DNA from 4 places in the Brevibacillus sp. AG genome. Region 3 is predicted to be linked to each of the others. Evidence: riboswitches for the same ligand, from Rfam matches in the RefSeq annotation. Region 3 holds a riboswitch; each other region holds the start of a gene.

What was found. A riboswitch is a leader RNA that binds a small molecule or an ion and turns the genes downstream of it on or off. The one in region 3 is predicted to bind cobalamin.
Region 1: it holds a riboswitch for cobalamin, as region 3 does, so the genes downstream of both, POF51_RS26915 (ABC transporter substrate-binding protein) here and nrdI (class Ib ribonucleoside-diphosphate reductase assembly flavoprotein NrdI) in region 3, are expected to answer to the same signal.
Region 2: it holds a riboswitch for cobalamin, as region 3 does, so the genes downstream of both, POF51_RS16855 (energy-coupling factor ABC transporter permease) here and nrdI (class Ib ribonucleoside-diphosphate reductase assembly flavoprotein NrdI) in region 3, are expected to answer to the same signal.
Region 4: it holds a riboswitch for cobalamin, as region 3 does, so the genes downstream of both, POF51_RS05935 (ABC transporter substrate-binding protein) here and nrdI (class Ib ribonucleoside-diphosphate reductase assembly flavoprotein NrdI) in region 3, are expected to answer to the same signal.

Annotation. Positions count from the first base shown of each region.
Region 1 is NZ_JAQMYO010000013.1:59,128-66,696, forward strand. Features, by position in the region: gene POF51_RS26895 (ABC transporter permease) at 1-444, shown strand, start outside; gene POF51_RS26900 (ABC transporter permease) at 461-1,366, shown strand; gene POF51_RS26905 (alpha/beta fold hydrolase) at 1,425-2,201, opposite strand; gene POF51_RS26910 (M24 family metallopeptidase) at 2,320-3,414, shown strand; cobalamin riboswitch at 3,428-3,627, shown strand; gene POF51_RS26915 (ABC transporter substrate-binding protein) at 3,798-4,817, shown strand; gene POF51_RS26920 (FecCD family ABC transporter permease) at 4,842-5,900, shown strand; gene POF51_RS26925 (heme ABC transporter ATP-binding protein) at 5,897-6,712, shown strand; gene POF51_RS26930 (RidA family protein) at 6,893-7,360, shown strand; gene POF51_RS26935 (helix-turn-helix transcriptional regulator) at 7,362-7,569, shown strand, end outside.
Region 2 is NZ_JAQMYO010000006.1:122,965-130,533, reverse strand. Features, by position in the region: gene POF51_RS16905 (L,D-transpeptidase family protein) at 1-186, shown strand, start outside; gene POF51_RS16900 (hypothetical protein) at 211-495, opposite strand; gene yjcZ (sporulation protein YjcZ) at 581-667, opposite strand; gene POF51_RS16890 (hypothetical protein) at 780-1,142, opposite strand; gene POF51_RS16885 (delta-aminolevulinic acid dehydratase) at 1,303-1,857, opposite strand; gene POF51_RS16880 (hypothetical protein) at 2,077-2,571, opposite strand; gene POF51_RS16875 (hypothetical protein) at 2,862-3,026, opposite strand; gene POF51_RS16870 (energy-coupling factor ABC transporter ATP-binding protein) at 3,083-3,931, opposite strand; gene cbiQ (cobalt ECF transporter T component CbiQ) at 3,934-4,725, opposite strand; gene POF51_RS16860 (energy-coupling factor ABC transporter substrate-binding protein) at 4,722-5,006, opposite strand; gene POF51_RS16855 (energy-coupling factor ABC transporter permease) at 5,003-5,767, opposite strand; cobalamin riboswitch at 5,912-6,105, opposite strand; gene POF51_RS16850 (quinone-dependent dihydroorotate dehydrogenase) at 6,239-7,330, opposite strand; gene POF51_RS16845 (GerAB/ArcD/ProY family transporter) at 7,482-7,569, shown strand, end outside.
Region 3 is NZ_JAQMYO010000001.1:200,089-207,657, reverse strand. Features, by position in the region: gene nrdE (class 1b ribonucleoside-diphosphate reductase subunit alpha) at 1-1,533, opposite strand, end outside; gene nrdI (class Ib ribonucleoside-diphosphate reductase assembly flavoprotein NrdI) at 1,520-1,879, opposite strand; cobalamin riboswitch at 2,042-2,242, opposite strand; gene POF51_RS00870 (alpha/beta hydrolase) at 2,413-3,234, shown strand; gene POF51_RS00865 (ACT domain-containing protein) at 3,266-3,778, opposite strand; gene POF51_RS00860 (hypothetical protein) at 3,818-4,147, opposite strand; gene mnmA (tRNA 2-thiouridine(34) synthase MnmA) at 4,169-5,281, opposite strand; gene tlp (small acid-soluble spore protein Tlp) at 5,421-5,639, opposite strand; gene POF51_RS00845 (hypothetical protein) at 5,764-5,979, shown strand; gene POF51_RS00840 (DUF952 domain-containing protein) at 5,983-6,333, opposite strand; gene POF51_RS00835 (hypothetical protein) at 6,353-6,598, opposite strand; gene POF51_RS00830 (glycerophosphodiester phosphodiesterase family protein) at 6,764-7,569, shown strand, end outside.
Region 4 is NZ_JAQMYO010000002.1:209,036-216,604, forward strand. Features, by position in the region: gene POF51_RS05910 (manganese-dependent inorganic pyrophosphatase) at 1-454, shown strand, start outside; gene POF51_RS05915 (hypothetical protein) at 505-675, opposite strand; gene POF51_RS05920 (MerR family transcriptional regulator) at 812-1,570, shown strand; gene POF51_RS05925 (pyridoxamine 5'-phosphate oxidase family protein) at 1,623-2,201, opposite strand; gene POF51_RS05930 (MBL fold metallo-hydrolase) at 2,367-3,314, shown strand; cobalamin riboswitch at 3,407-3,556, shown strand; gene POF51_RS05935 (ABC transporter substrate-binding protein) at 3,714-4,709, shown strand; gene POF51_RS05940 (FecCD family ABC transporter permease) at 4,711-5,748, shown strand; gene POF51_RS05945 (ABC transporter ATP-binding protein) at 5,757-6,533, shown strand; gene cobU (bifunctional adenosylcobinamide kinase/adenosylcobinamide-phosphate guanylyltransferase) at 6,558-7,124, shown strand; gene POF51_RS05955 (YitT family protein) at 7,403-7,569, shown strand, end outside.

The DNA.
Region 1 (7,569 bases), on a different contig from region 3:
GCTGGTAGTTGGGATCAGCTGTGGGAAGTCATCAAGCATTTGATCCTGCCAGGAATCGCGTTAGGTACGATCCCGATGGCGATCATTGCGCGTATTACTCGATCGAGCATGTTGGAAGTCATGCGAGCCGACTATGTCAGAACCGCTCGTGCAAAAGGGCTGGCACAGTTTTGGGTGGTGTACAAGCATGCACTGAAAAATGCGATGATCCCTGTCTTGACGGTAATTGGTTTACAAACAGGGTTGCTGTTGGGTGGAGCTGTTTTGACAGAAACGATCTTCGGATGGCCAGGTGTCGGTCGTTATATTGTGACCGCCATTGGAAACCGTGACTATCCGGTTATCCAATCCGGTATCCTTGTGATCGCGACGATTTTTGTCCTGATCAACCTCTTAGTTGACCTTCTGTACGCCTATATCGATCCACGCATCAAATATCGCTAAGGAGGGACGAAGAGACATGGCACAACCACAATTACAACCACGAGATCAGGTAGTACCTTTAAAAGTGAAGCAAGAAGAAGTCGTCTCTCCTTGGAAGGATGCATGGAGGACGCTACGAAAAAATAAGCTGGCGTTGGTGGGCTTCGGGATTATTTTGTTTTTCATTGTTGTGGCGGTTTTAGCTCCATGGATTGCTCCGTATCCGTACGACGAGGGCAAGCTCGTGATGAAAAACAAGCCACCTTCCGAAGAGCATTGGTTTGGAACGGATTACAATGGTCGCGATGTATTTAGTCGCGTTATTTATGGGGCACAAATCTCCTTGTGGGTAGGGACGTTCTCTGTCATTGGCTCCGTTCTCGCGGGAACCTTGCTCGGTCTTTTGGCAGGATACTATGGCAGATGGATCGATACGATCATTTCGCGTCTCTTTGATATTATGCTTGCCTTTCCAAGTATTTTGTTGGCAATCGCTGTCGTTGCCATCTTGGGTCCTTCCTTGCAAAACGCCTTGATTGCGATTGCGATTATTAACATTCCGACATTTGGACGGTTAGTACGCGCCCGCGTATTGAGCTTGAAGGAAGAAGAATTCGTTATGGCCGCACGGGCAATTGGGATGAAAAATTCCCGGATTATCATGCAGCATATTTTGCCAAACAGCCTCGCACCAATCATTGTGACCGGGACGATGGGGATCGCAACAGCGATTATCGAAGCAGCTGCACTTGGCTTTCTTGGACTGGGAGCACAAGCGCCAGAACCGGAGTGGGGAAAAATGCTTGCTGATTCACGTCAGTACATTCAGAAAGCACCATGGACTGTTATTTTTCCGGGGCTCTCTATCATGCTGACAGTTCTCGGCTTTAACTTAATCGGGGACGGCTTGCGCGATGCACTCGACCCGCGTATGAAGAGCTAGTCAAAACGCAAAAAGACAGAAGGGGCTGGAGGTACCCGTCCTTCTGTCTTTTCTTTTTTTATCCTTCTTCCATGAAGGTGCGGCACAACTGATTGAAAGCAGGAGCAGCTTTCGTGATGACTTGATGCTTCACGTTAGGGATCATTTCGAGTTTTGCTTTTGGCAATTTCATGGTAAGCATCTGCGCATAATGGTGCATCCGTTGATCTTGTTTGCCATAAGCAAGTAAAATCGGAAGCTGGATGTTGCCCAGACGCTCCGTACAGTGATAACGATGTCCGGCAGCGTAAAGGTATTTCAGGCTAGTGGGATCTGTTTTGGAGGCCTGTACCGTCCATTTTTCACGCATTTCTAGGTCAGCGACATGTGAGGAAGCAATCGAACGGGCAAGAAGAGGGACTCCGTGAAGCATCGACATTGCCTGTGCCATCCAAAATCGTCCATGTAAATACAGGTCATTCACTTCGGAAAAGCCGCTCACGAGTATGGCGCCTTTTACAGCATCCGAATAGCGAAGACAATATTCAAGGGCGATAGAAACACCTTGGGAGTACCCCAAAATAAAGGGACGTTCAATGCCGAGTGACCGGACAAGCTTATGGAGCTGTTCTGCCAGTTCTCCAATGGAAAAAGGCGTCTCCGTCGGTGAACTGTCGCCATGTCCGGGCAAATCAGGGACAATGATCTGATATGTATCTGCGAGCGTTTGCTGATAAACAAAATTGATAGAGCCGATGCATGGCGCATGGATACACAATAACGGCTGGCCTTTTCCCGATATGTGAAAAGCAAACTGCTTGCCATCCTGATGGACGAGTATTTGTTCCATTTTCATTTTCACCCCACCCTTAGGTTGTCCGATATGAAGTAGATTTTTCATTTGAACTCTTCTTTTTTTGATGGGGAAGTGGTATTCTCGCAATAGAATAATTGGTGAAAGCAGGGTGAAGAAGTTGTTTCAAGAGCGCATTTCGAAGCTCCACACGTTTTTGACAGAGCAAGAGCTGAACGCGGTGTTGATTACCTCCCCTAAGCACGTTTACTATTTGACCGGATTTTTTACAGACCCGCATGAACGTTTTATGGGTCTCGTTATTCCTGCTGAGGGAAAACCTTCTTTGATTGTACCTGCTCTTGATCGTGAGGCAGCCGCAGAGGCTTCGTTCGTTCAAGATATCCATACACATACGGATATCCAAAACCCCTATGAAATCCTCAAGCAAGTGTTGCCAGCGAACTTGACGAAGCTCGGTATTGAAAAAAGTCATATGACTGTCGAGCGTTATGAAGCACTTGGACAGGTTGTTCTGGCGTCGAGCTATGTGGATGTAGAAGAGCCACTGCGTGAAATGCGTTTGATCAAATCGGCGGATGAAGTGGAGCGTTTGAAGCACGCTGTTCAGTTGGTCGAGGATTCCTTGCGGGAGACCCTGAAAAAAGTCAAGACAGGCATGACCGAGACAGAAATCGTAGCTGAGCTGGAATTCCAGATGAAGCGCTTGGGTGCCGAAGGTCCGTCCTTTACGTCCATGGTATTGGCAGGGGAGAAGTCGGCACTGCCACACGGGAAACCAGGAACGCGCCAGGTGCAAGAAGGCGACTTGCTTTTGTTTGATATCGGGGTAGCAGCCAACGGATATGTATCCGATATTACTCGTACCTTTGCTGTAGGCGAGATCAGTGCTCAGCTTCAAGAAATTTACGAGACAGTATTGGCTGCCAACGAAGCGGCCATTGCTGAGATTCGTCCGGGTGTGACTTTTGCGCATTTGGATAAAACCGCTCGCGATGTCATCACCGCAAAAGGCTACGGAGAATACTTCATGCACCGTCTTGGGCATGGACTTGGGATGGATGTACATGAATATCCATCTGTTCACAGCCAGAACCAAGAAGTGCTTCGTCCAGGGATGGTCTTTACGATCGAGCCAGGCATCTATCTGCCAGGTGTAGGCGGAGTGCGGATTGAAGACGATGTATTGGTTACGGAAACGGGCGTTGAAATTCTCACGCAGTTCCCGAAAAAACTGACTTCTATCAATGAATGAATAAATCGTAAAAATTGAATACGTATCGAATGGTGCTAGATGGCATATGCCGTCAGCTTAAAAGGGAAGTCCGGTGAGAAACCGGCGCGGTCCCGCCACTGTAACGAGGAGCAACTAGCGAATAGCCACTGTTTTTTGCGAGACAAAAAATGGGAAGGTAGCTGGGTGTGTTGATTCGTAAGCCAGGAGACCTGCCATGCGATCATATACAATCGACCCACGAGGATGGGGCAGATGTGGAAACAGTCTATGAAATGGCGCCTTTGTGCCTGCTTATAGCTATATCTACGTTTGTCATGCACCTCCCGATTGAAATGGGGGGTGCTTTTTTTGTGGAGGATTTCGTTCAACTCATCATATACATACAGAAAAGGGGATTACAGATGTTTAAGACAAACAAACCACATACAGTAATGAAAGGACTAGCTTTCGGTATCATGACAGCTGCCATGCTTTTGGTTTCGGCATGCGGCTCCACTTCGACAACACAGGCTCCAGCCAAAACCGAACAAACGGCTGCACCAGCAGCAGAGAGCAAGCCTGTAACACTAACCAATAATGGCATCGAAATGACCTATCCAACAGCACCTGAGCGTGCAGTGACTTTGAACCAACACGTTACCGAAATCATGCTGGCATTGGGCCTGGCTGATAAAATGGTCGGAACTGCATACCTAGACGATGAAATCCTTCCAGAGTTAAAAGCAGATTACGACAAGATTCCGGTACTGTCTGACAAGTATCCTACGAAAGAAGTGCTGCTGGCAGCGAACCCAGACTTCGTGTACGCCGGATGGAAAAGCGGCTTCGGCGAAAAGGGTGTAGGATCGATGCAGGATTTGGAAAAGGTCGGCATCAAATCGTATCTGCAAGCGTCTTCTAGCATGCCTGGCCCGACAATCGACGATGTGTTTGCAGACATTACGAATATTGGACGCATTTTCCGTGTGGAAGACAAAGCCAATGATTTGATTAATAAAATGAAGAGTGAATTGGATCAAACGATTAGTAAAATTGGCAAGGTGGACGAGCCACTTAAAGTGTTCGTGTACGACAACGGAGAAGATAAACCATTCACAGCAGCCAACAACTACATGACTTCCTTAATCAAGACTGCTGGCGGTAAGAACATTTTTGATGACATTCAAAAGGGTTGGGCAGAGGTCAGTTGGGAACAAGTAGTGAGTCGCAATCCTGACGTGATTATTATCGTAGACTACGGTGATAGAACCGTTGAGCAAAAACGCAATTTCCTTTTGACCAAAAAAGAACTGGCGGATATCCCGGCGATTAAAAATCAGCGACTAATGGTACTGCCATTGTCTGCGGCTTCTGAAGGCGTTCGAGCACCGATTGCGCTAAAAATTTTGGCGGAAGGACTCTACCCGGATAAATTCAAATAGAGTATACCCCTTTTAAGGGAGGGAATGGCACTGCAACAGATCAAGTTACCTTATATCATCATTACTCTACTGGTCGGACTCTTCCTCTCGATTACGTTCGCAGTTACCTTGGGATCAGTGGAAATTAAGCCGACAACAGTATGGAAAATCGCCTTATCAAAAATTCCGATGTTGACCCAATGGATTGAGGTGGATTGGTCCAAAGGGGAGCAAACGATTATTTGGGATATTCGCTTTCCACGTGTACTTTTGGGGGCGATCGTCGGAGCAGGTCTGTCTGTAGTGGGAGTAGCGATCCAGTCGTTGGTTCGCAACTCCCTGGCTGACCCGTATGTGTTAGGTGTATCTTCAGGTGCTTCGGTTGGAGCTACCTCGGTCATTATATTCGGAGCATTCAGCATGTATGGGCAGTATGCGCTATCCTTTGGCGCTTTTACAGGCTCCCTTGTGTCAATCATTCTCATTTTTACGCTATCCCGTATCGGAGGACAAAACTCGACGGTACGCCTGCTCATGGCTGGAATTGCGATATCTGCAATCTTGTCTGCCATTACCAGTCTCCTTGTCTTTTCAGCGCCGAATGAGCATGGAATTGGGACGGTCCTGTTTTGGTTAAGTGGAAGTCTGGCTGGCGGGAAATGGGAGTACCTGACGATCCCTACATTGATTGTCGTCATCTGTCTCATCGTCTTAATGGCCCAATACCGCTCGTTGAATGCGATGCTGATGGGCGAGGAGTCAGCGGGGACATTGGGGGTTAATACGGTACAATTCCGCAAGCTTCTCCTGGTGATCACGGCACTTCTCACGGGGGTAATCGTGTCCATCGCGGGATCAATCGGTTTTGTCGGATTAATGATGCCCCACATCGTCCGTGTGATGGTCGGATCAGATCACAGACGTGTTCTTCCTGTCAGCGCTTTATTTGGCGCGATATTTCTAATCTGGGTTGATGTAGTCGCCAGGCTCGCATTTGCACCGGAAGAGCTGCCAATTGGTATTTTGACAGCGCTGTGTGGAGGTCCATTCTTTATCTGGTTGATGTTGCGGAGTTCTTATTCCTTTGGAGGTAGCGGACGATGAATTTGTTGGTGGAGAATATATCGGTCGAACTGGAGAAAAAGGGAATCCTTCGCAACGTCAGTCTGGAGGTGCGCTCTGGAGAGTTTGTGGGGTTGATCGGGCCGAATGGTAGTGGGAAGTCCACATTGCTAAAAAGCATTTATCGCGTATTGAAGCCGCGTTCGGGATGGATCTCGCTTGATGGCGACGACGTGTATAAGTTAACCTCACGTCAAAACGCTCAGCGAATGGCGGCAGTACGGCAGGAGTCCTCTGTTGAATTCGATTTTTCGGTAACCGAAATCGTGAATATGGGACGTGCTCCGCATAAACGGCTGTTTCAGTCCGATAACGCAGAAGACGCTCGAATTTGTGAAGATGCGCTACAGCGGGTAGGGATGCATACATATGCCGATCGCAGCTTTTTCAGTTTATCGGGTGGGGAGAAGCAGCGGGTGCTGATTGCCAGAGCGTTGGTGCAGCAAGCTGAGTTTCTTGTCCTTGATGAACCGACGAATCATTTGGATGTTCGATACCAATTGCAGGTCATGGATCTGGTCAAAACGCTGGGAATTACGGTCTTGTCTTCATTGCATGATCTCAATATCGCAGCGATGTACTGTGATCGTCTGTACGTGATCTGTGAGGGGGAAATCGTTACATCAGGGACGCCAGAGGAAGTCTTGACACCCCAGCTGATTCGGGATGTTTTCGGCGTAGAGACAGAAGTGACGACCCATCCCATTACAGGCAAAAAACATGTGTATTTCTACTCGGAAGCGATCTGTGTGAAACCATCTATCCAGAAGGTAATGAGTGGAGCCAACGGATAGGGGCGGAGTTGAGTTTCTGTGATTTTCATAAGGGGATGCCTAGTCGGCGTCCTTTTTTGTTAAGGCTACAGTATATGGATTTGAAATAATTTTTTTATCATACAAAAAATTGTTGAAGAAGAATTTACAGAATAGTATGGTTAAAGAAAGGGATGAAATTGATGACGAGGTGATGTCCTTATGTCCAAAGTAGAGGAGCGTTTAAAAGAGTTAGGGTATGAGTTGCCTACAGTTCCTCCAACCATGGCGAACTATGTGTCATGTGTACAGACTGGCAATGTCATTTATACATCCGGTGCTGGGTGCTATGTAAATGGAAACCCGATGTATCTAGGCAGGCTCGGATTGGATGTGACGATCGAGCAGGGCTACGAGGCTGCAAAGGTCACGGTTCTTAATCTGCTAGCCATTTTGAAAAGCGAGATTGGTGATTTGGATCGAATCACACGGATTGTCAAGCTGTTCGCACTCGTCAGCAGCGCCCTTGATTTCTACGAGCAGCCGCGGGTAGTTAATGGAGCTTCTGATTTCCTCATCGAAATTTTTGGTGAAGCGGGTAAGCATGCGAGAGCGGCAGCTGGGACATCTGTTCTTCCGTTTAACAATCCGATCGAAATTGAGATGATTGTGGAAGTGAACGAGGGGTAATATGAAAAACGTACATCCGATATTAGCAAGCTACATTCCGGTAGTAGAGGGACTGGCTCGGACATTTGGCGAGCATTGTGAAGTGGTGTTACATGATCTGACAGGCGATATTTCCTCATCGATCATTGCCATTTCCAACGGCCATGTCAGTGGCAGACAGATCGGTTCGCCGGTAACGAATTTGGCACTGCAAGCTTTACGTACGGCGA
Region 2 (7,569 bases), on a different contig from region 3:
GTTGGTGGAGATGTACAGCTCATCCAATCTCGATTAAAGAGCGCTGGTTATTTTCACGGGGTATGCGATGGCAAGTTTCGATCCTCGACAACTACAGCTCTAAAGAAATTTCAACGGGATCGAAAATTAAAGCCAAACGGTGTTGTATCAAGCAAGGTTTATGAAGAGTTGGGATTAGCGGAATAAATCCTGGCACAGTTCGTATTTCCACTACATAAACCTTCTAAACATACTTCCAATCCCATTCGTTCCTTGGAAAGTTTTGAATACCTCGTTTGCTACTTTTACACCATTGAGGATTGTGCCTATATCAAGATTTAGATTAGAAAGCCGTGGTGGTCGAGACTCTTTTCTCGGCCGACGGCTCGTTTTTGCCCACTCTTGATAATACTGCCCAAGGGATTCAGGATTTTTCTGTAGCTTTCTGATCGAGACCTTATTTGATTTCAGCCAATCTGCAAATTCAGGGCTAAAGCCATTCATTTGTCTAGCCACTTTTCACTCTCACCTCGTTTCATAAATGAATAATGCAAAGGGATCGTATGTCCCTTTGCATTACTCTTTTGCTTAAACCCATTTCCTAATCACAATCACATCCGACAATGACAAGCAAAACAAACAGAACTAGGATCAGAGCAAAGTCATCAAAGCCATTAAAGAAACCCATTCTGCCTCCCCCTTTCCTTAGACACCCTACTGTATGCACATTTCTCATGATTTGCCTGTACACTCACCTAATAGAAAAAGGACGCAAGCATTTGCCTACGCCCTTTTTCACCCTATTGCAGTCCGATTTGCGATTTAACTTGCAGAATTCCGCCTCGGAAAGAAAAATTCGCATTTGCTCCAATCGTCCCTTCTCCCTCATACATGTAGACGATCGTGTGTCCTTCCTCTCCTGCTTTACCAACCTCAGCGAGCAGTTCACCTTCCCCGCCCACTATTTTTTTTACTTCCTCAAAGCTCATCCCATTTTCAATCTGTTCAAATTCACTCTTCGTGATCGTTGCTTTCTCCGTCGCCGCAGGAGCAGTCGCTTCTGGTGTAGGTGAAGCTGGTGTTGCTGCCGTATCCGTTGATGGCCCGGAGCTACATCCAGCCAACATGATAGCGAAAGCCACTATGAAAAAAGACATTTTCATCAATGAAAAAGGACCCCCTTAACTAAAATGAATCCCCCCTACCATAATTCAAAATATTCCTCTCAACAAGAATAACAACCTGACATTTCTCGACAAAGACGAATCTTTTCGGGCATAATAATGCAAAAAGAGCCTTAAAAAGGCTCCCTTTGCGTTGACATTACTCTTTTACATAAAGCTGATACATCTCGGTTTCTTCATCCGTTGCTTTTGCGATTCGAAAAGCTTCTTCCACGCTTTTCTTGTTTTGAATTACCTCGTAGAAAAAGCGCAGGGCGAACATCAGCGCAGAATTTCCGTCCGGGTAATCATCTGGCCCGATATACGTATGGCAACCACTGTCCATAAAGGCCTTCGCTAATTCAGGATCACCAAGCGAGCATCCGTTACCTAACACGATTTTTCCATCTAGCTTGGCAAAACGTCTAACGTCGTCAGGACCAAAATCACCCTTTGGTTCTCCTTCCTCGTATACGTCCTCGCCCAGCTCTGGCATGATGAGGCTTCCCTCATCCCCATGGAAATTCAGAACAATCATGTCGGTATTTGGGTAGAGGTCGCTACCATTCAATACATCAATCAAATCGCTCGGTCGACCAATCCAGTACGTAAAGACTCGCGCTCCAAAATACTCAAGTGTATTCCGGATTGCTTGGCTGTCCAGATCCGTATCCGGACCAATTACTAAGGCAACATTCATTTCAGGTTTACTCATCGTGATATTCCTCCATTTTGTTGTAAGTGGTTTTTATTTGTGGGTAGACAAAACCATTTACATGGAGGGGGTCGGGCCAACTGGTGGATGGCAAGACGTTACTTCTTCATCATCATGATATAGGTAAACTCCTCTTCAATTGGAAATTTTTAAAATTTATAGCAGTATATCACTCGTAACATGTCATGTAAAGTTTTTCCGCCTCTCGTTTTGCAGCGATTACGCAAACCCTTTTTTGATTTTGGTCTTCATGTCACGATACAGCTCTCCGTATGTAATCGCATGCTCGATATGCGAATAGGAAAGTACGGAATCGCCATCCTTGCTCTCGCAGCACGCAAAGAACAAGCTTTCCATCAGATTGTGATTTTCGATGGAATTGGTAATGTGGACGCAATCCTCAATCGAATCATGAGCGTCATGCTTATAAAAAAGAAATGTCCCTTCTTTGAACGCCCCTTTTTTGTTAGCGTCTTTCCAAATGAGCATGCCCAAGGTAATAAAGTACCCTTCCTGGAAGCGGATGACGCCGGTAATGACAGAATTAATCGTGGTCGGAATGATCGCAATCGAGTCATTGAGCTGATTGACGTATTCATACAATGCTTTATTGGATTCTTGAAGATCAGCGATCGGTACATGAAGAAGCTGCTTGTCTCTTAATTTTTCTACGAGTTGCTGAACGCATAGCGTCTTATTCAAAGTTGAAATCACAACCTCATCACTTCCCCCATTGTAAGTAAGTGCCTTCTTTACGTTATTCGTGATGAATGGACATATCCCTACAAAATCCGCACAATCTTCTTACTTTTTCTTCGAGAATCAAATTTTACATACGTAAGAGGCATGGAAGTCGGTAGTCTGTCTGCAAAAGGCGAACACCTCCCCCTTCAACAGGGTTCATGTTGAAAATTCCGGCAGGGTCGAGGGTGGGTACGGGGATCATTCCATGAAAAAAGCCCTTCACGCCTTGATTGTGGCGAGAAGGGCTTCTTGGCGCGAACTTACGCCTTTCCCTTTAAATAATCATCTTTTATCTTCTTTTCCTGCTCGACGGTAGTCATCTCTTTCTCCAATACTTGATACATCAGTTCATCCTTCACCTTACGTGAAATTCCTTTTTCCTGGTGATTCGGGACCGATGTACTCATGACAGAGTCTTGTTCCATACCAGCGTACCTCCATGGCTTTTTGGGGTTAGCTTGCCCGAAAGCCGCCACTCCATTCACCACACCCGTTGAACACTGAGCATTTTTCGCAGCTCGTCGACCGAGCGTGGAATATTTCCGCCAAGTTCACGCTTCCACTGCTCAGGCAGTGCCTCCCACACATCAACGAGCAACGGCATACCCAGATGAAGACTCTCCAGCATAGTTCTATTTTCCAATGCCTCCTGCGGATCTCCCGCGAAAACAAGCCTGCCTTCATCCATGATGCAAATCCACTCTGCCCATTCAAACGCGATATCCATATCATGTGTCGCCATCAAAACAGTCGTTCCTTGCCGGTGAATCGCATCGAGCTCCCGCAGCAAATTTTTAGTCTGATAACGATCCAGATACGCAGTAGGCTCGTCCAACAGCAAAAGCTCTGGCTCCATGACCATGACCCCCGCGAGTGCCAGACGCCGTTTTTGTCCCAGGCTCAAATGATGAATCGGAGCTTCTGCCAGCTCTCTCAATCCGAATGCATCCAGCACTTTTTCTACCTTTGCCCGGATGACTTCCGTAGGCAGATTCTGATTGCATAAACCGTAGGATATATCTTCTGCGACCGTACTTGCGATCAGCTGATGCTCGGGATCTTGAAAGACCAAGCCTACCTTTTGCGTCATTTCTTGCAGTGCGGCTCGTTTGTAGACTAGCGGTTTCCCCTTCCACAGCACCTGTCCCTGCTGTGGCTCGATGATCCCGTTCCCATGCAAGAACAAGGTAGACTTCCCACAGCCGTTTCGTCCCAAAAGGACACATTTTTTCCCCTCTGGAATCCATAAGGACAGCCCAGACAGGACGGGTCCCCGCCCTCCTGGATAGGTGTACTGCAAATCAATGAACTCCAACAACCGTGATGTCATAACTACCAACCTCCTGTCCACCACTCAAGCAGCACCAGCAGCATACAGCCTGCGATTGACTCCCATTCATAACGTCGCGAACGAGCATGGGTATGAAACGCGAGCACCTGCATGCTCTCCCCGAAGCCTCTAGCCGCCATTCCTTTATGCAAGGCTTCGTATTTGCGCATCGCTCTGACAAACAATTGCGCAACGAGAACCCCTGCATCCCGAAGCGTCGCTCGGAAGCCGCGATGACCTCCACGCGAACGTTGGGCAATCCAGAGCTGGTGAGAAATCGTTATTAACACAAAAATAAACCGATACATGATCATTAATAAATCAGTCACAAGGACAGGCATACGAAGTCGGCGAAACACCTGCAAGATTTCGGCAAACGGCACGGTAAACAAAATGAAGGCAAAGCAAGATAAGCTCGCCATGGTACGCCAAAATAAGATCCAAACTTTACTGAATGATGACGTCGGCACATAGAGCACATACGACCCCAACTCCCATGCTGCCGCGACCTGGACCTGTACTTCGCCTGCTTTCGCCCCTTCTACCAATAGGGCAGGGAGCCCCGCCGCGAAAAACGAGAGCGACACGATCATAAAGGCACAATAGATACGGACAGGTATACGGGCATACACCACTACCCATACCGTCATCCAAACAACGACGGCCATCTGCATCCATACATGTCCCACCAAGACGAGCAGTAACAATGCACTCGCCAGCAAGAGCTTATGAGCTGGCGGCAGACGTTTCAGCCTGTTTTGATAAGAGAGAGAATCAAGCTGCAGCCCGTTCATTTTTTCCGCTTATCCAACCGACCTTTGTACAAGCCCACGGCGTATCCAACCACTCCCGCTCCCAACGCCGCCTGCACCGCAAACAATAGGCTCTCCGTCTCTCCCCCTGGCGGTTCTATCAGCGGCTGGAACCACGGTTCGTAGTTCGGAGCAATTTCCTTAATCGCTTCCTCCGCCACGCCGTCTGCGCCGCCAAATTCCGAATCCTGCACCAGCAACAGTGGGACAATCGCCAGTACGATTACCCCCAAGAGTAATAGCCAGTTCCATCCTTTTTTCACAGCGATTCCTCCCGTTTGAGCAAACGAAGCTGTGTAAGCTCTTTTGCGTTGTAAGATAACAACCAGTTCCAAACAAGAACGGTCAACAGACCTTCACTGATTGCGAGCGGAACTTGCGTGAATGCAAAAATTCCTGCAAATTTGGCAAACGAGGCCAACACTCCACCAGATTCAGCTGGAAATGCGAGTGCCAGTTGAATCGAAGTCACCACATAGGTAGCGAGGTCAGCCAAGGCAGCCGCCGCAAAAACAGCCAGACGCTGGCTTCCGCGCACTTTCATGATCACCCGATAGATTCCGTATGCCACCAGTGGTCCTACTACTGCCATGGATACAGCATTTGCCCCTAGCGTAGTCAAACCTCCATGTGCCAAAAGCAAGGCTTGAAACAAGAGCACCATGCTCCCTAACACAGACATCGCAAAAGGCCCAAACATAATGGCGCCAAGGCCCGTTCCAGTCGGGTGAGAGCTGCTGCCTGTAACTGAAGGGATTTTCAGTGCAGATAAAACAAATGCAAACGCTCCTGCAACACCAATAAGGAGCTTCATTTCGGGATGTTCTTTTACAATCTTGTTAATCGAGCGAATCCCAAGAATAAAAAATGGCAAGAAGACAGCCCACCAAAATAAGGCCCAGGATAATGGCAAATACCCTTCCATGATGTGCATCGCATGTCCTGTCTCTGGTTCATTGAGCAGGAAATACAGGACAAAGCCCGCGATCATCAAACAAGTAGATACGAGACGAGATCGATTCATGTTCCTTCCTCCTTCACTGACTTTCGTTCTTTTCCTACAAACAAAAAAATCCCATCCATCAATGGACGAGATGTGCACACAAAACAACAGACTGACTATACAGCCTCATTGCCTCGTATTCACCGCTCCTTTCCGCGAAGGTTTTCTGGGTGTGGCTACTAGGTAGGTCTCCTGGCTTCCAGATCCATGCGCTCTTTGTCCTTCCCCATACGAAAATGAGTGGTTTCCTTCTCAAAGAGAGCTCCCTGGTTACAGTGGCGGGACCGCTCGGGACTTTCACCCGATTCCCTGTTACCCTTTATGCGTCACATAAAGGCACCTAACGCCGATCATATAGAGTTGACAGACAATTCATGTTTGTCCCACATCATTATAACGGATCACTACATAAATCGGAAGAATATAAGCAAAAACGCATAAGCCGATGACCCTCTACAAACGGAGCCATCGACCTATGCGTACTTGTTCTATCTATTCTTTTGCGTCTACGCCAATTACTTCACTAATATGTTTAAAACCATCGCGCTGCATGAGCTTGAGTAGCTTTTTGTTAATTTGCTTGGCGATACCTGGGCCTTGATAAATCATCCCCGTATACACCTGAACGAGACTGGCTCCTGCTCGGATTTTCGCGTAGGCGTCTTCGCCGTTATAAATGCCCCCGACACCGATGATGGGTACCTTGTCTCCTACTTCTTGATAAATCTCCTTCACCCAAGCAGTGGAACGCTCCGTAAGAGGTCTTCCGCTCAAGCCGCCCGCTTCCTCGGCAAATCGATGTCCGGAAACCGCCTCGCGTGACAGTGTCGTATTGGTAGCGATAATTCCGGCAATGCCTTCTTCAACAGCAGCGTGAACAACATCGCGCATGTGCTCATCCGACATGTCTGGTGCTACTTTCAGCAAAATCGGCTTTTTCTTGATGGAACGTGCTTCCATTTCGGTTGCCTTTTCCCTTACTGCACGCACCAAATGACGCAAGCTCTCTGTCTCCTGCAAGTCACGCAGATTCGGGGTATTCGGAGAGCTGATGTTAATGACGAAATAGTGACCGTATGCATAGAGCATGTCCATACATTTGCTATAGTCGATGGCCGCCTCTTCATTCGGCGTTACTTTGTTTTTCCCAATGTTAATCCCAATCGGAACATCTGAGTATGCGTAATCGACCAAATGCTGGGAAGCCAAATACGCACCGTGATTGTTGAAGCCCATCCGGTTAATGACAGCTTGATGTTCCGGCAATCGGAACAAACGCGGCTTCGGATTGCCTGGCTGCCCCTGCGGTGTCAACGTCCCGATTTCCACAAACCCAAAACCAAGAGCACCCAACGCGTGATAGACTTCCGCATTTTTATCAAAACCGGCTGCAAGTCCGACTGGATTCGGAAACGTCATTCCCCACAGCTTATTCTCCAACCGCTGGTCTTTTACCTGATAGATCATCTTCAGGATGCTTTTGCCTGGAGCAGAATCCTCCACCAGCCTTAAGGCACCAATTGTCTTTTCATGAATCTCTTCCGCATCATGCTGGAACAGATATTTTCTTATGAGCTGATACATCGGCTGCACTCCTTACTCCGTTTCTACCTTTTTACCTCATAGTAGAATACCATACTTTTTCGGGCGGATGTAACCTTTATACGTTGATACATATTTCCAAGCAAGCAGGCAAATCCTAACAGCACCACCACGTACAGGGGGATAAGTCTTCATGAAAGTGGACGGAAAAATCGGGATTGGTCAAGCCATTATGGTGATGATGCTGACGATCGGCATTACGAACCACGTAACCGTCATCC
Region 3 (7,569 bases):
AAAGCCCAAGAAGGTCTTGCCTGTTTCCTTGGCAATTTCCATGCTTTTTTCCAAGGAGTAGAAGTTCATCATCATGAAAAACGTACGAGCGAAATCCTTGGCTTCTTCACTTTCGTAAGCGATTCTGTTCTTTGCCAGATAACCGTTCAGGTTCATCGCACCGAGACCTACTGAGTGCAGCTCACTGTTTGCCTTTTGAACGCCTGGAGCGTTTTCTACACGCGTCATGTCACTCACGGCTGTAATGGCTTCGATTCCTTCGTGGACGGATTCACGGATCATTTTGCGTTCCATCACGTTGACGATATTGAGCGATGCTAGATTGCAGCTAATATCGCGACGGATGATATCCATCTCGCCGTAATTGGTGATCGTCGAAGTCTCCTGCAACTGGAAGATTTCCGTGCACAGGTTGGACATTTTCACCGAACCAAGATCTTTCAGTGCATGGTTGTTGTTCGCATTCGTTTTGTTCATGATGTACGGATAGCCCGATTCCATTTGAATCATCGCGATTTTGGTCAACATCTCGCGTGCGCTCATCACGGTCTTTTTCTTGATGCGATCGTTTGCCAAGAGCTCCTCGTACATGTCATCGAGGTCCATATCATCCAGATGCACACCGTATTCTTTGTACACGGAGTACGGAGCAAACACATTCAATGGCTTGTTTTCCTCAGCCAGCTTGTAGAACACGTTTGGTACGATCAGGCCGATGGACAATGTTTTGATGCGTGCTTTTTCATCGGCATTGATCTTTTTGCAATCGAGAAACTCGTTGATATCCCAACCGAAGATGTTGTAGTACGCTGCACCCGAGCCTTTACGTTGCCCCATTTGATCTGCGTAGGAAAACGCATCTTCCAACAGCTTGAGAACGGGCATAACACCTTTTGCTGCGCCCTCGACGCCTTTGATCGGCTCTCCTCGTCCGCGGAGCTTGGACAAGTTCACGGCCACACCGCCGCCAATTTTGGATAGCTGCATACAAGTTCCCAAAATAAAGTTGATGGAGTTCAGTGAATCATCCATTTCGAGCAAGAAGCAGGAGACCATTTCTCCACGGCGGCTTTTGCCTGCATTCAGGAAGGTTGGTGTCGCTGGTTGCAAGCGTTGATCCATCATGGATACTGTCAAACGCTTGGCGAGCTCAAAGTCACCTTGTCCAAGGGACAGTGCCACAACGGCCACCCGGTCTGGATACTGCTCCAAATACATCGATTTATCGTTCGTTTTCAAAGCGTAATCTTTATAAAATTTGGAGATAGCCATGTACGAAGCAAATTGAAAATCAGCGTCATAGGCCAAACGGTAAACTTCATCGACCTGCTCAACAGTGTATGTTTCATAGACGTTTTCATAGAAGTCATTCTCGATCAAATAGTCCATGCGCTCTTTGACACTGCCAAAAGTCATCGTATTGGACTGCACTTCTTCCATGAAGACCGCAACCGCTTCCCGATCCTTTTCCAGTTGATAAAATCCGTCATTGCCACGCTGCATCAGTTCGTTGTTCAATTCAATATGCCGCAATTGCTGCCACCCCACTCGTAAATTGTTCCACGTCACGGCCGGTACCGGACAGTTCAAATTTAGAAATCACCGGAACGCCATATTGGCTCGCGATCGTATCCGCGCTTTTGGCAAAGCTGGTTCCCCAGTTGCGGTTACCGCTGGCGGATACTCCCCGCAGATGGACATGATTTCGCTTCAGGAACGTCGCCACCTTCTCCGGCACTTGTCCGAATCCCGTCGTGTATGTTATCAAAATGAATGGCTCGTCCAACACCATATCTTGACTAATTTCCACATGTGGCAAATTAATTTTGTTGACGAATCTTCGGACGTTTCCTGTTTTTGAATCATAAGCGATTAGCATGTCCCTCATCCTATCCCCTGCTATTTTTACTCTGTATGTATGTTATTTAGCCAAAGTAAAAGCGCATCCGACGTTTACATGCCGAATGCGCGTGATGACTTCCATCAGCAATTCGCCAATACGAATTGCGCGCTCGAACACTTCCCTATCTCCCGTAGGTTAAACAGTGCAAGCGGTTAGGCAGGTCTCCTGGCTTTAGGATCATCGCTCCATTTTCACCTTCCCGATCCCTCAAGATCAGTGGCATTCTTTCCCCAAATGGAACTCTCTCATTACAGTGGCGGGACCGCGTCGGATTCTCACCGACTTCCCTATTAAGTCTACCAAATCTGGCTGGTAAACACCTCACCGCATCAATATGTAGTTGGTAAAACTTACTTTACCTCAATATATCGTAGGAGTCAAGCTCAGTATGCGCTCTTTTCGAAAACTAACTATTCTCCTTTTTCGGCTATTGCCAATCTCTGGTTATCGTTCATATAATAGATTTTGTGTGCGTTGGTTAGCCTTGGATAGATTGGAGAGTAGCCCTCATGAAAAGCACCGACTATCAACCTGTCGTCATTCCTCGTTCTTACAGTAAAATCATGACTTATCAAGAGCGTGACTATCACATTTTCGTAAGTATACCTGCCGATCCCCCTCCGGAATCAGGCTTTCCCGTCATATATTTGCTAGATGGCAACTCTGTTTTTGCAACCATGACCGAAGCGATACGGATACAATCACGTGGCCCTGAACGAACTGGCGTGTATCCTGCTATCATCGTCGGGATTGGGTATCCAACGGACGGTCCGTACCACCCTGCCCGTTTCTTTGATTACACGTATGAAGTTCCCGTCTCAGAGCTTCCTGGCAACCCACAAGGAGCAGACTGGCCTCAGATGGGGGGAGCAGAGCAGTTCCTCACCTTTTTAGAGGAGGAGCTCAAGCCGAGTATCGAAAACGACTTCCCCATCGATCGGACGCAACAAGCGATTTTTGGACATTCGTTAGGTGGCTTGTTTGTCTTGCATGTACTTTTGTCGAGACCACACGCTTTTCAGCGTTATATAGCTGGCAGTCCTTCGATCCATTGGAATGAGAGCGTACTGCTTGCGAAGGAGAGTCAATTACCGAGCCTGCTGACAGATGACCTCGACGTCCATGCACTCCTCACCATCGGGGAGTTGGAAAACGATGGGCGATTCTTGGTCAAAGAAAAATCTCTGGCGATGATCGAACGATTGTCCTCCATGGGCAAAGGTCAGATCAAGGCATCCTTTAAAGAATTTGCTGACGAAAATCATTCGTCCGTCTTGCCAGTCTTAATTAGCCAAGGACTCAAATTCGCTACGAAAAAAACTGCCCGCTAAAAACGGGCAGTTTTTGTTTATCATGATTCGCTTACTGTAGAGATAACACTTTGGTGATTTGGGGCAGCTCTTCGATGGCAGATACAATCGTCGGTGTAATCTCTTCATCGGTCACAGAGATAAGCAGGGCATTCTTCCCTTTTTGCTCACGCGATACATTCAACTTGGAAACATTGATTTGATGTTCGGCCAGTTTTCGTGAGACATCATAAATCACACCTGGATAATCGATATGGCGAACCAACAATCCATGGGCCCCTGGAGGTATGCGACACGCACAGTAATTGATTTCACTGATGTACACTTCTCTCCAATCTTGCGCCAAGGTGTACTTATTCGCTCCTACCCGCAACACCGCCAAATGATTCGCATATTCGCCGGAGCTATGTTGGACAGGAACCTTCGTCCCGAGTCCTTCCACTAACTGCGTTGCGATTTCCTCTTTATTTTCATGAGCAAGAATACTTAATTGTGCACTCGCTAACTCTGGCTCGAGTCTTTGAATCAGTTCAGCTAGTTCACGCAGTCCAGCATATTGGGTCATGTGTTGCCTTCACTCTCCCAGTCAGGTTTATCCTTGTTTTCACGGCAGAATCCAAGCTTCCGGCTCTTTCTTGATGGAGGATTCGTTATCAGCACGATACCAAGCCGTCAACGTTTGTCCATCTTTCGTATAGTAGATTCGGTAGATGGTATTGCCTTTTCCGCTATTGGTAAAAGGACTTTCCTCCTTCGGAACCGCTGTCACTCCACCCGCAACTACAACCCCGCCGTTCTCCTTGATGACGTTTTGGATCGTCGCCATATGCTCTTTACCCATGGAGGCCATCCCGAAATAAGAGATGATCGCCAAGAGAACCGCTCCCGCCAAAAACGAAACGATAATCACTTTTGATTTTTTCGTAGCATCCACCGAGTGCTTCCCCCGTCTATCTTAGTTCTCTTTATCAACTAAGCGTACCTTGTCAATCGTACCGCCACCCAAGCACACTTCCCCATCGTAGAAGACGACAGCCTGACCAGGTGTTACCGCCTTTTGCGGCTGGTCAAAAATGACCTCCACGTTTCCGTCCTCCAGCAGGTGAATAGTTACTCCCTGATCTGGCTGGCGATAACGGAATTTCGCTGTACAAGTAAACGTTTCGGAAGGCTTCTTATCACTCACCCAGCTAACGTTGGTTGCCAAGAGGCTCTTCGAGTACAGACGAATATGATCAGAGCCTTCACCTACGATCAGGACATTACGCTCCAGATCTTTGTCTACAACAAACCAAGGCTGTCCGCTCGTGCCATGACCTCCACCTATTCCTAAGCCTTGTCGTTGACCCAATGTATAGTACATCAGTCCGTCGTGCGTGCCGATGATTGCTCCTTCTACGGTCTCGATATTTCCTGGTTTGGCAGGCAAATAGTTTTGCAGGAACTCACGGAAGTTGCGCTCTCCAATAAAGCAGATCCCTGTACTATCCTTCTTTTTCGCTGTATAGAGTCCTGCTTTCTCTGCGATCTCCCTTACTTGAGGTTTCGGGAGATGACCAATCGGGAACATCGTTTTGGAAAGCTGTTCTTGGCCCAATACATTCAAGAAGTAAGTCTGATCCTTGTTGTTGTCAGCGCCACGAATGAGTTTGTATTCGCCATCAATGTGCTTGACCTGCGCGTAATGGCCGGTGGCAATATAATCCGCCCCAAGATCCATGACCTTGGCAAGAAGCTCGCCGAACTTGATTTCACGGTTGCACATGACATCCGGATTCGGTGTACGGCCTCGTTTATATTCATCCAAAAAATACTGGAATACCTTATCCATGTATTCTTTTTCAAAGTTTACCGTGTAATATGGAATGCCGATCTGTTCACAGACGCGCCGGACATCCTGGAAGTCTTCTTCCGCCGTGCAGTGGCCGAATTCATCGGTATCATCCCAGTTTTTCATGAAGATGCCGATGACGTCATATCCCTGTTGTTTAAGCAGGTAAGCCGTCACGGAGGAGTCGACTCCGCCGGACATGCCGACAACGACGCGTGTATCTTCTGGTCGCTTCATAAGTCTTTCTCCTCTTATTCAATTTGTACCATTACAGATTACCATGTTTCGCAAAACAAATCATGTTTTGTTACACTTTTGCCCAATAGAATGAAAAAACGCCTGACGCATAGTTGGCGCCAGACGTTTGGTAGTAAGGTTAAGCCTGCGAAGATTCATCCTTGATTTCCGCGCGATATCCCTCGATGCTTTCTTCACGACGCTGATTTTTCGCTTCGAGGTTTGTTCTTTCCTCCTCGGAAATCTCGCCAGCATTAGCCGCTAGGTAAGCTTCGGACTCACGAATGTTCTCTTCCGTATTAGAAATCATGTTTTGCAGCTTTTCTGCGTTGTCAGAACGGTCATCCGGCTTCGCCATGATCGATATGCCTCCTACAAAGGGTTATATGCAACACCTTTACCATTGTGCGCCAATCATGGTTTCTTTATGTACCCGTGTTATAATAGAAGAAACGGATTAAACGAAAAAGAGGGTTTCCCCTATGGCTTCCTTAGATTTGCTGGAAAGAAAGCTGCTTCGGATCATCTCTGATACAGATCCCGTCCGCCTGAAACGACAATGGGTGAAGGGGCAAAAGGTACCTGTATCCGAGGTGGAACAGCGCATGCGAATCGATCTTCTCTTGCGCAGACTCGACAAGCTACCTGAGGCCAAGCGCCAAGAAGTGCTTGCGCTACTCAAATGGTTTAACTGGTAGAGATTAGCGGATGGACGTTCCCAGACGCCACTGGCCGTCTATCCGATTTAATTGCTTCATATCCACAATCGCATCTTGATTCAACGGTCCGTAGATGTGCGGATACAGCAATCCATCCTTCGCTGCCTCGTATTTTACTTCCGAAGTCGTTTTGGTTTCATCGACAACGAGTACATACAACTCCTCGTCAAACTGTGCGTAGACGCGGTTTGCTACCTTTTCAAGCAGCTCGTCCCCTTTTGTCGCGTGAATAAAGCCTTCCTGCTCGTAATCGCGCGGTAAGTAGTGATCCTTGTCCATCCACTTTTCCCAATATGCTTTTGGTACCATGCAGTAAATGATAGAGTCTTGCATGTTTCTCCTCCAAATTTGATTATTTTTTTGGCATTGCTTTGTTCAGGTGACGCATAGCTTTATCATAGAACATCTGGTCCATCTGCCCTTGATCATATCGCCATTGAATAAAGTTACGCAGAGAGTGCAAATCCACCCAGGCATCCTTCGCTTGCGGATTGCGGTCAGGTACGTCTCCTGTTATTTCACCCTCGTAGACAAGCTTCGCCATCTCGGTTGGGTGCATGCCGATCTGATAAGCGATTTGGTGTAATGCGATTTTCATGGAACCTCCCCTTGCTTTCGCATGGATACATCTTATCTTCCGTCTATTGTGCCAGTCTTTTCGAATGATGCCAAGCCCCTAGCACTACTCCCAAAGGTTGTACCTTCCTCCCTTGCGTTTTGCTACAATGAACACAGTATTACAAGGAAGGGGCGGTATCCCATCATGTCAAAACAACGAGATCAACCACGAAAGAGATGGTTCCAGCGAAAACGCATCTGGATTCCCCTTCTTTTCATCGCATTCCTGTTTCTGGGTAACAGCTCTTATTTTGCAAAAGAGCCTGAAGGCGAGCCTTTTTTACTTGCTCACCGCGGGATGGCACAAACCTTTCATATGGAGAACATCACCAATGAAACTTGTACGGCAGAACGGATTTATCCACCGGAGCACCCGTACCTGGAAAATACGATTCCTTCCATGAAAGCGGCTTTTGATGCAGGCGCGGACGTCGTCGAGCTCGATGTGCAATGGACCAAAAACAATCGATTCGCCGTGTTTCATGACTGGACGCTCGACTGTCGGACAAATGGTACAGGTGTCACGAGAGATTATACCTTGGCCGAATTACAACAGCTCGACATTGGCCACAATTACACAGCGGATGAAGGGAAGACCTTTCCCTTCCGTGGAAAAGGGATTGGTATGATGCCCTCTCTCGATGATGTGCTACAAACTTTCCCTGATCGCTCCCTGCTTATTCATATCAAAAGCAATGACCCACTTGAGGGGAAAGCGTTGGCGGATGTTTTGGCAGCATTGCCCGCTGAACGATTGGCACAGCTTTCTGTTTATGGCGGTGACAATCCTATTGAGATACTGAAACAACAAATGCCAGAGCTGCGTGTCATGTCCAAAGCATCACTAAAAAGCTGCCTCATTCCGTACATGGCAGTAGGTTGGTCTGGATATGTGCCCGATGCTTGTTCACAGACTCAACTACATATTCCCGATCAGATTGCCCCATGGCT
Region 4 (7,569 bases), on a different contig from region 3:
GCAAGATGTAGCTGCTGCACACGAGCTGGCTGAAATCGCGGGTGTTGATTTGCAAGCATACGGTCTGGACATGCTCAAAGCGGGAGCAGACCTGAGCGACAAAACAATCGCACAACTGCTCACGTTGGATGCAAAAGAGTTCCAAATGGGCAATGCGAAGGTAGAAATCGCACAAGTAAATGCGGTGGACGTAAATGATGTACTTGCACGCCAAAGCGAACTGGAAGCAGCTATGAATGCAAACATCGCTGAAAAAGGTTTGGATTTGTTCGTGTTTGTTGTAACGGATATCTTGAATAACGATTCTGTTGCGATCGCACTCGGCAGCGCAACTCAAGCAGTAGAAAAAGCGTACCAAGTAACATTGGTGGACAACAAAGCTGTTCTGAAGGGCGTTGTCTCCCGTAAGAAGCAAATCGTACCGGTATTGACTGATACATTCCAAGCTCTGTAAGAAACAAAGATGGCTGCCCATGCACAAGTTGCGGGCAGCCATTTTTTATTTTACATGCCTTGGTCAGGGTTGTTGTGCATCTGGAACAAGGTTTGCTGGTTATAAGCATCGTCACTGTAATGGGTGATGGCATGTTTATCTCTCGCTTTGAGACTAAGCAGACCTGTTAATCCCCATCCGGCACCGAGTACCGCTACAATGAAGCCGAAGACATAGAGCATTGAAATCCCCCCTTGTATGGCTTTCTCTATATTTTAGCAAATTATGAAAATAGAGTAACGCTAATTTTTTGATGAAAATGTGTTTGACATTGACGGTCCGTAAATGTGTACGATCAATTTGTCAGGAGGAATGAACATGGAATATACGGTGCAAAAGCTAGGACTCCTGGCGGGTGTCAGCACCCGGACGCTCCGATACTACGATGAAATTGACCTTCTCAAGCCGGCGAGAGTCAATTCGTCAGGGTATCGCATTTACGGACAGCAAGAGGTTGATCGATTGCAGCAAATCCTTTTTTACCGCGAGCTGGGTGTGAGCTTGGAGGAGATCAAGGAGATCCTGGATTCACCAACCTTTGATGCTGACCGGGCACTGCGGGAGCACCGCGAGAAGCTCCTGGAAAGGCGAACGCAATTGGATGCGTTAATCGCCAATGTCGATTTGACATTAGCACAAAGAGAGGGGACCAAAACGATGAGTGACAAACAAAAATTTGAAGGCTTCAAACAAAAGTTGATTGACGACAACGAGGCCCAGTACGGAGAAGAAATCCGCTCAAAATATGGAAGTGACCAGGTTGACAAATCCAATCAGAAGGTCAAAGGCATGACAGAAGAACAGTATGCCGTGCTGGAGAAATTGAATGCAGAGCTGCACGAGACGTTGGCGCAGGCTTTTTCGACAGGTGATCCTGCTCATGAATTGGCGCAAAAAGCAGCGGATCTTCACCGTCAATGGCTGAGCTTTTATTGGGACAGCTACAGCAAAGATGCGCACGCAGGTGTTGCCCAGATGTACGTCGAAGACCCGCGCTTCACGGCCTATTACGACAAGGAACAGCCTGGTGTTGCCGAGTTTCTCAAAGATGCAGTGGTCATTTATACGAGCAAGTAAAGAGATTTCAAAAAAGAAGCTGCGAGTAGGGCAGCTTCTTTTCGTTTTACTTTTAGTTATCCCCACCTACTGCGGGAAAAAGTTTTTGCCCCAATGGGGTTGGCAATCCATCCATGCTTACTACGTTGTTTTCCTTTTGATAATCAAGCAGTTCTTGCTCGTCTTTAGCCAAGGTCCATTTCTGAAGGGTGTCGCGTTCTTTTGAATAGGAATAGAAGGGGATAGCCCAGCCGCAAGAGGTCTTTACTTCCTGTATGTTGACGGTAATGATTTGACGAGCACCGGGCAGAAGCGGGAATTCTTTTACGAGCTCATCCCACCGAGGCGTATCTGGGAGAATAACCGTTCCTTTGCCGAATAGTCGCATGATGAGAGGGGGGCCTTCAAACGCACAGAACATGAGAGTAATCCTGCCATTTTCCTGCAGATGAGCGCTGGTTTCGTTTCCACTTCCAGTCAGGTCTAAATAGGCGACCTCGGTAGGCGATACTATGCGAAAAGAATCGTACCCTTTCGGTGAAAGATTCACGTGACCATTTGTGTCCATAGGAGCAGAGGCAACAAAGAACATCCGTTGCTTCTTGATAAACTTCTCATGCTCAGGTCGTAATTCAGAAAAAAGTTGACCCATTTTTGCACCCCTCCAGATAATGGAATCGATTTTGTTGCCCTCATATTATCATGAAAATATGAAGATTTTGTGTGATTCATCCCCAATCCCTACAGTATAGATGGTAAAGTGTAAATATTCCAACACAATGGCAACGCGAGACTTTTGAAAAGGAGGAGTATTTACATGCAAGCAACAGAGCCAATTTACTTAGGGGAACGCATCCATTTAATAGACGGTTTCGATATGGGCTGGGCGGAACGTACGGGGACGTATGTGATCGCGGAAGAGGAGCTCACATTGGTAGAAACAGGACCAAGCCCCTCCGTCCCATACATCAAGGCCGGTCTCGCCAAGCTCGGTTATAAGCCGGAACAAGTCAAATACATCATCGTGACGCACATTCACTTGGATCATGCAGGAGGAGTAGGACTGTTTCTGAAGGATTGTCCGAACGCAAAGGTCGTTGTCCACCCGAAAGGTGCACGTCATCTCATAGATCCGAGCCGACTGATCGCAGGCGCGAGAGCGGTGTATCATGATGATTTTGATCGATTGTTTGATCCGATTGAGGCTGTTCTCGAGGAACAGATTTTGATTCGTGGGGACGGAGATACACTAAAGATCGGAGAGAATTGCGTATTGGAGTTTCTGGATTCGCCAGGGCATGCCAATCATCACTTCAGCATCTACGATCCAGTAAGCCGCGGCATGTTCACAGGTGATACGGCAGGTGTGCTCTATCCACAGCTTAAAAAGGATGGCATACACCTCGTGCTGCCATCTACTTCGCCGAATCAGTTTGACCCGGATGCCATGTTAGCGTCTCTAAGCCGTTTTGAAGCGCGCAAACTGAGTCGCATTTACTTTGGTCATTTTGGGATGACAGAGCAGGTAGATGACGTGTACCGCCAAATACGCGAGTGGCTCCCCATGTTTGTGGCGGAAGGAGAGACAGCGCTTGTTGCTGGACAATCATACAATGAGCTGTCTCTTACGTTATTTGAACGAGTCTCGGATCATCTACAGTCACAAGGAATCAGCAGTGACCACGAAGTATTCGAAGTACTCAAGCTCGATTTACAAGTATGCTCCATGGGCATTCTCGATTATTTGGACAAACGAGGGAAATAGCCAGGCAAGAAAGTATTGGCTTATGTGTTTGTCATTCTTTTTTTAATCAAGGAATGCTATGATGTAGGATGAGTCATGGACTGTGACAATTTCAAACGTAACAGCAAATAGGTGCCTCGTCTTTTTAACGAAAAGATCGGGTGAAAAGGGAAGTCGGTGAAAATCCGACGCGGTCCCGCCACTGTAAATCGGCTCGTTCCTCAGCCGTAAGCCAGGAGACCTGCCTGTTTGTTTTAGTGCCTGTTGCCTTCGCGGAAAGGATCGGCCTATTTCAGGAAGCAGACCATCCTGTCTGTTTGCCCTGAGGTGCCGACCCTTTGATTTCCGAATGGAAGCAAGGGTCGATTTTTTTATTGGAAAGGAACAGTCAATCAGACATGCAGAAAGGAAGTTCTACATATGAAACGTTCATTGCGATTCATGATCCCACTACTAGTTGCGGCTAGCCTCGCAGGTTGTGCGGGTAACGATAACAGCCAGCCAGCACCAGGGGGACAAACAAGCGCACCGCAGACAGCACCGCAAGAGAATGCGGCCGAGCAACCTGCAAAACAAACAACGTATCCATTGACCGTCAAGGATGCAACAGGAAAAGAAGTAACCTTTGCAAAAGCTCCTGAGCGAATCGTCTCTACATCACCTGCCGAGACAGAGATTTTGTTCGCATTAGGCTTGGAAGATCGGATCGTAGCTGTCTCAGACTATGATGATTATCCAGATGCGGCGAAGGCAAAACCGAAAATTGGCGGAGTCGTCAAACCAAATGAAGAAGCCATTCTCGCTCAAACGCCGGATATGGTCGTCGGTGGGATTTCGATGGAAAAGCCAGTGGCTGACAAGCTCAAATCTCTCGGAATGCCAGTCTATATTGCCCATCCGACAAAGATGGATGACATCCTAAACAATGTTTTGGCGATGGGAGTTATCACGAACACACAGGAACAAGCCGAAAAAGTCGTCGCGCAAATGAAGAAAGACATCGCGTACGTTCAAGAAGCAGTGAAAAATGTAAAACCGGAAGAGAAGAAAAAGGTATATCTGGAATTTTCCCCAGGCTGGACAGTCGGAAAAGGCGAATTCATGGATGAACTCATCACCCTGGCTGGAGCAACAAACATTGCTTCCGACACCGAAGGGTGGAATCCGATCAGTGAAGAAAAGATTTTGCAAAACGATCCAGACGTCATTTTGTATGCGAGCGGAATTACCGATGAAAAGACTGGCATCAAGCTAGAGGATATGATCGCGAATCGCAATGGCTGGGATAAAATGAAGGCGATCCGTGAAAAACAAATCTTTGGCATGGACCAAAATATTTTGTCTCGCCCTGGTCCGCGTATTACACAAGGCTTAATCGAAGTAGCCAAGGCGATTTACCCTGACTTGGTGAAATAAAATGAAGAAACGATTGTTCATATGGGGAGGAGTTAGTTGTCTCGTCCTTCTGGCATCAATAGTTATCAGCATCTCGATGGGGGCGGCACAACTCCCCATTTCGCAAGTATGGCTCATCCTGCTCCATCAAATCCCTGGCTTGTCTGAGTGGATCACCGTAGCATGGCCGGAGTCATCTGAGCAAATTGTCATGAAGGTTCGTTTTCCACGCGTTGTATTGGCTGTCTTGATTGGCGCCTGCTTGTCACTTGCGGGAGCGGGCTTTCAGGGAGTATTGCGCAATCCGCTTGCAGATCCGTTTACGATGGGCGTGGCATCGGGTTCTGCTGTCGGAGCAGCCTTCTTGATCCTTTTTGGCTTGCAAATCACCTTTTTGGGTGCATGGAGCACGCCTGTCGTCGCTTTTCTTACAGGATTGCTCAGTTTATGGATCGTACTCGGACTCGCGAATACGCAAGGAAAGCTGCAAACAGAGACCCTGATTTTGTCTGGTGTCGTGGTGCAGGCTTTTCTCGGCTCACTCGTTTCGTTTATGGTGTCGCTATCCGACCAGACGGTGAATGAGATCGTGTTCTGGCTTATGGGCAGCCTGTCATTTCGAGGGTGGGCCTTTACGTACGTCTTGATTCCGTACTTGGTCATAGGTGGAATGGTACTTGTGAGCTATGCGCGTTCCTTGAACCTATTTGCGTTGGGGGAGCGGCAGGCTGCGCATCTCGGCGTCCATGTGGATGGAACGAAGTTAGTGGTTCTGGTCGTTTCGACCCTCCTGACTGCAGCGGCGGTTTCTATCGCGGGAATTATCGGGTTCGTTGGCCTGGTGGTACCGCATCTCGTCCGATTGCTGGTTGGTCCTGACCATCGTATTTTACTGCCGATGTCTGCGATCTGCGGTGGTATTTACGTGCTGTGGGCCGACACTCTTGCCAGAATGCTGCTGAGTCCAACAGAAATCCCGCTCGGTGTCGTGACAGCATTTCTGGGAGCACCGTTTTTCGCCTATTTATTGAAGCAAAATAAACGCTTTAGGAAGAGGTAACGTTTGCAATGATCAATGTGCGCAACTTGCAAAAATCGTATCAGGATACGCCTGTTTTGCACGGCATCGATTTTTGCGTGGACAAGGGAGAATTTTTTGGCATCATCGGACCAAATGGAAGCGGAAAATCTACCTTGCTAAAAATAATTTCAGGTGTCATTAAGGCAGATGCAGGAGACATTTTGCTTCAAGAGAAAAAGCTTCATTCCTATCCACGCAAAGAGCTTGCCAAAATACTGGCAGTTCTGGAGCAAGAGGGTCTGCCGCCAGTCGGCTTTCGTGTCCGAGAGGTGTTGGAAATGGGTCGCTTTCCTTACCAAAATTGGCTAGGGGAAGAGAAGCAGGATGTCGCATCGCTCATTGATGAAATCGTACAGATGCTCGGTCTTGAACATTTGGAAGAGCGCACACTGGATCAGTTGAGTGGTGGGGAAAAGCAGCGCGTAGCTTTGGGGAAGGCATTGATCCAAAGACCTCAGGTGCTGTTGCTCGATGAACCCACGACCTACCTTGATATCGGGTACCAGATTCAACTCATGGACATCGTGCGAAAATGGCAAAAGACGACGCAGGTGACGGTCATCGCTGTGCTGCACGATCTGAATCTGGCCTCCCTATACTGCGATCGTATTTTGATGCTGCACAGAGGAAAGCAGATAAGCGTTGGCGCACCAAAAGACATCTTGCAAAGTGACAGAATAGAGGCTGTATACGGAACCAGACCGATTGTCATGGAGCATCCTGTTCATCATTTGCCGCAAATTATTTTGCAATCGCAAGTATAAGAGGTTGTTTAAGGAGAAAGAAGCATGATCGTACTGATTACAGGCGGAGCACGCAGCGGAAAAAGCACGTTTGCCGAAAAATACGCGGCTCATTTGGGCTCCTCGGGTGTTTACATCGCGACCGCACAAATCACGGATGAGGAAATGGAAGAGCGGATCTTGCACCATCGAGACCGCCGCTTGCAGTCTGGCTTCCCTTGGCAAACGATCGAGGAGCCGTACGCATTGACAGAGTGGCTCGCGAAGCTCGGGGCACAAAAAAAAAATCAAGAACAGCAGACAGTGATTTTGATTGATTGCTTGATCCTTTGGCTGTCCAATTGGCTGCTGCATGATGGAGTGGAGCAGACGTTTGAGCAAGTGCTCCAGCAGGTGGATAGGCTGGTCAAAAAGCTAAAAGACTACCCAGGGACAGTTTTACTGGTGACAAACGAAGTAGGCGATGGACTCGTCCCGCAAAACCCGTTGGGCCGTAAGTTCCGTGACTTGGCGGGCTTGATGAATCAACGTGTCGCAGCCGTTGCCGATCAAGTTTTTCTTGTCACAGCAGGAATTCCACTTGAGCTAAAAGGACAAGCTTTCCGATTTTAACTCGGTGAAAAGACGGTTTCGAATCGTCTTTTCACCTTTTTTGTGATATAATACAAGAAAAGCCATGGAAGGGATCAGGATACCATGCGTCCCCATAGGACGATCTGGAAACGTTTTGACCTCTCCTACATCTAGCTTCGTAGTAGTCGATCGTCACTGAAGGCGACTAACCTACTACGAAAGCGAGGCCCTTTGTATGAGTAGCGACTTATACTTTCGATGTTCCTCGGTAGTCGGTTGGTCGTCTGTGCCTAAACCGACAAAAATGCGAGGAAACCGTGATGAGGAGAGCGCTGCAGTTATCTAAGCGTTACAGTATGATTTTGTTTGGAGCTTGTTTACTTGCTTTTGCGTATTATCACATTAACTTTCAGAACCATTTGTCTGAAGGTGGGTTTGTTGGCTTGGGGTTATTGGCGAAATACGCCTTTGACTTGTCGCCAGC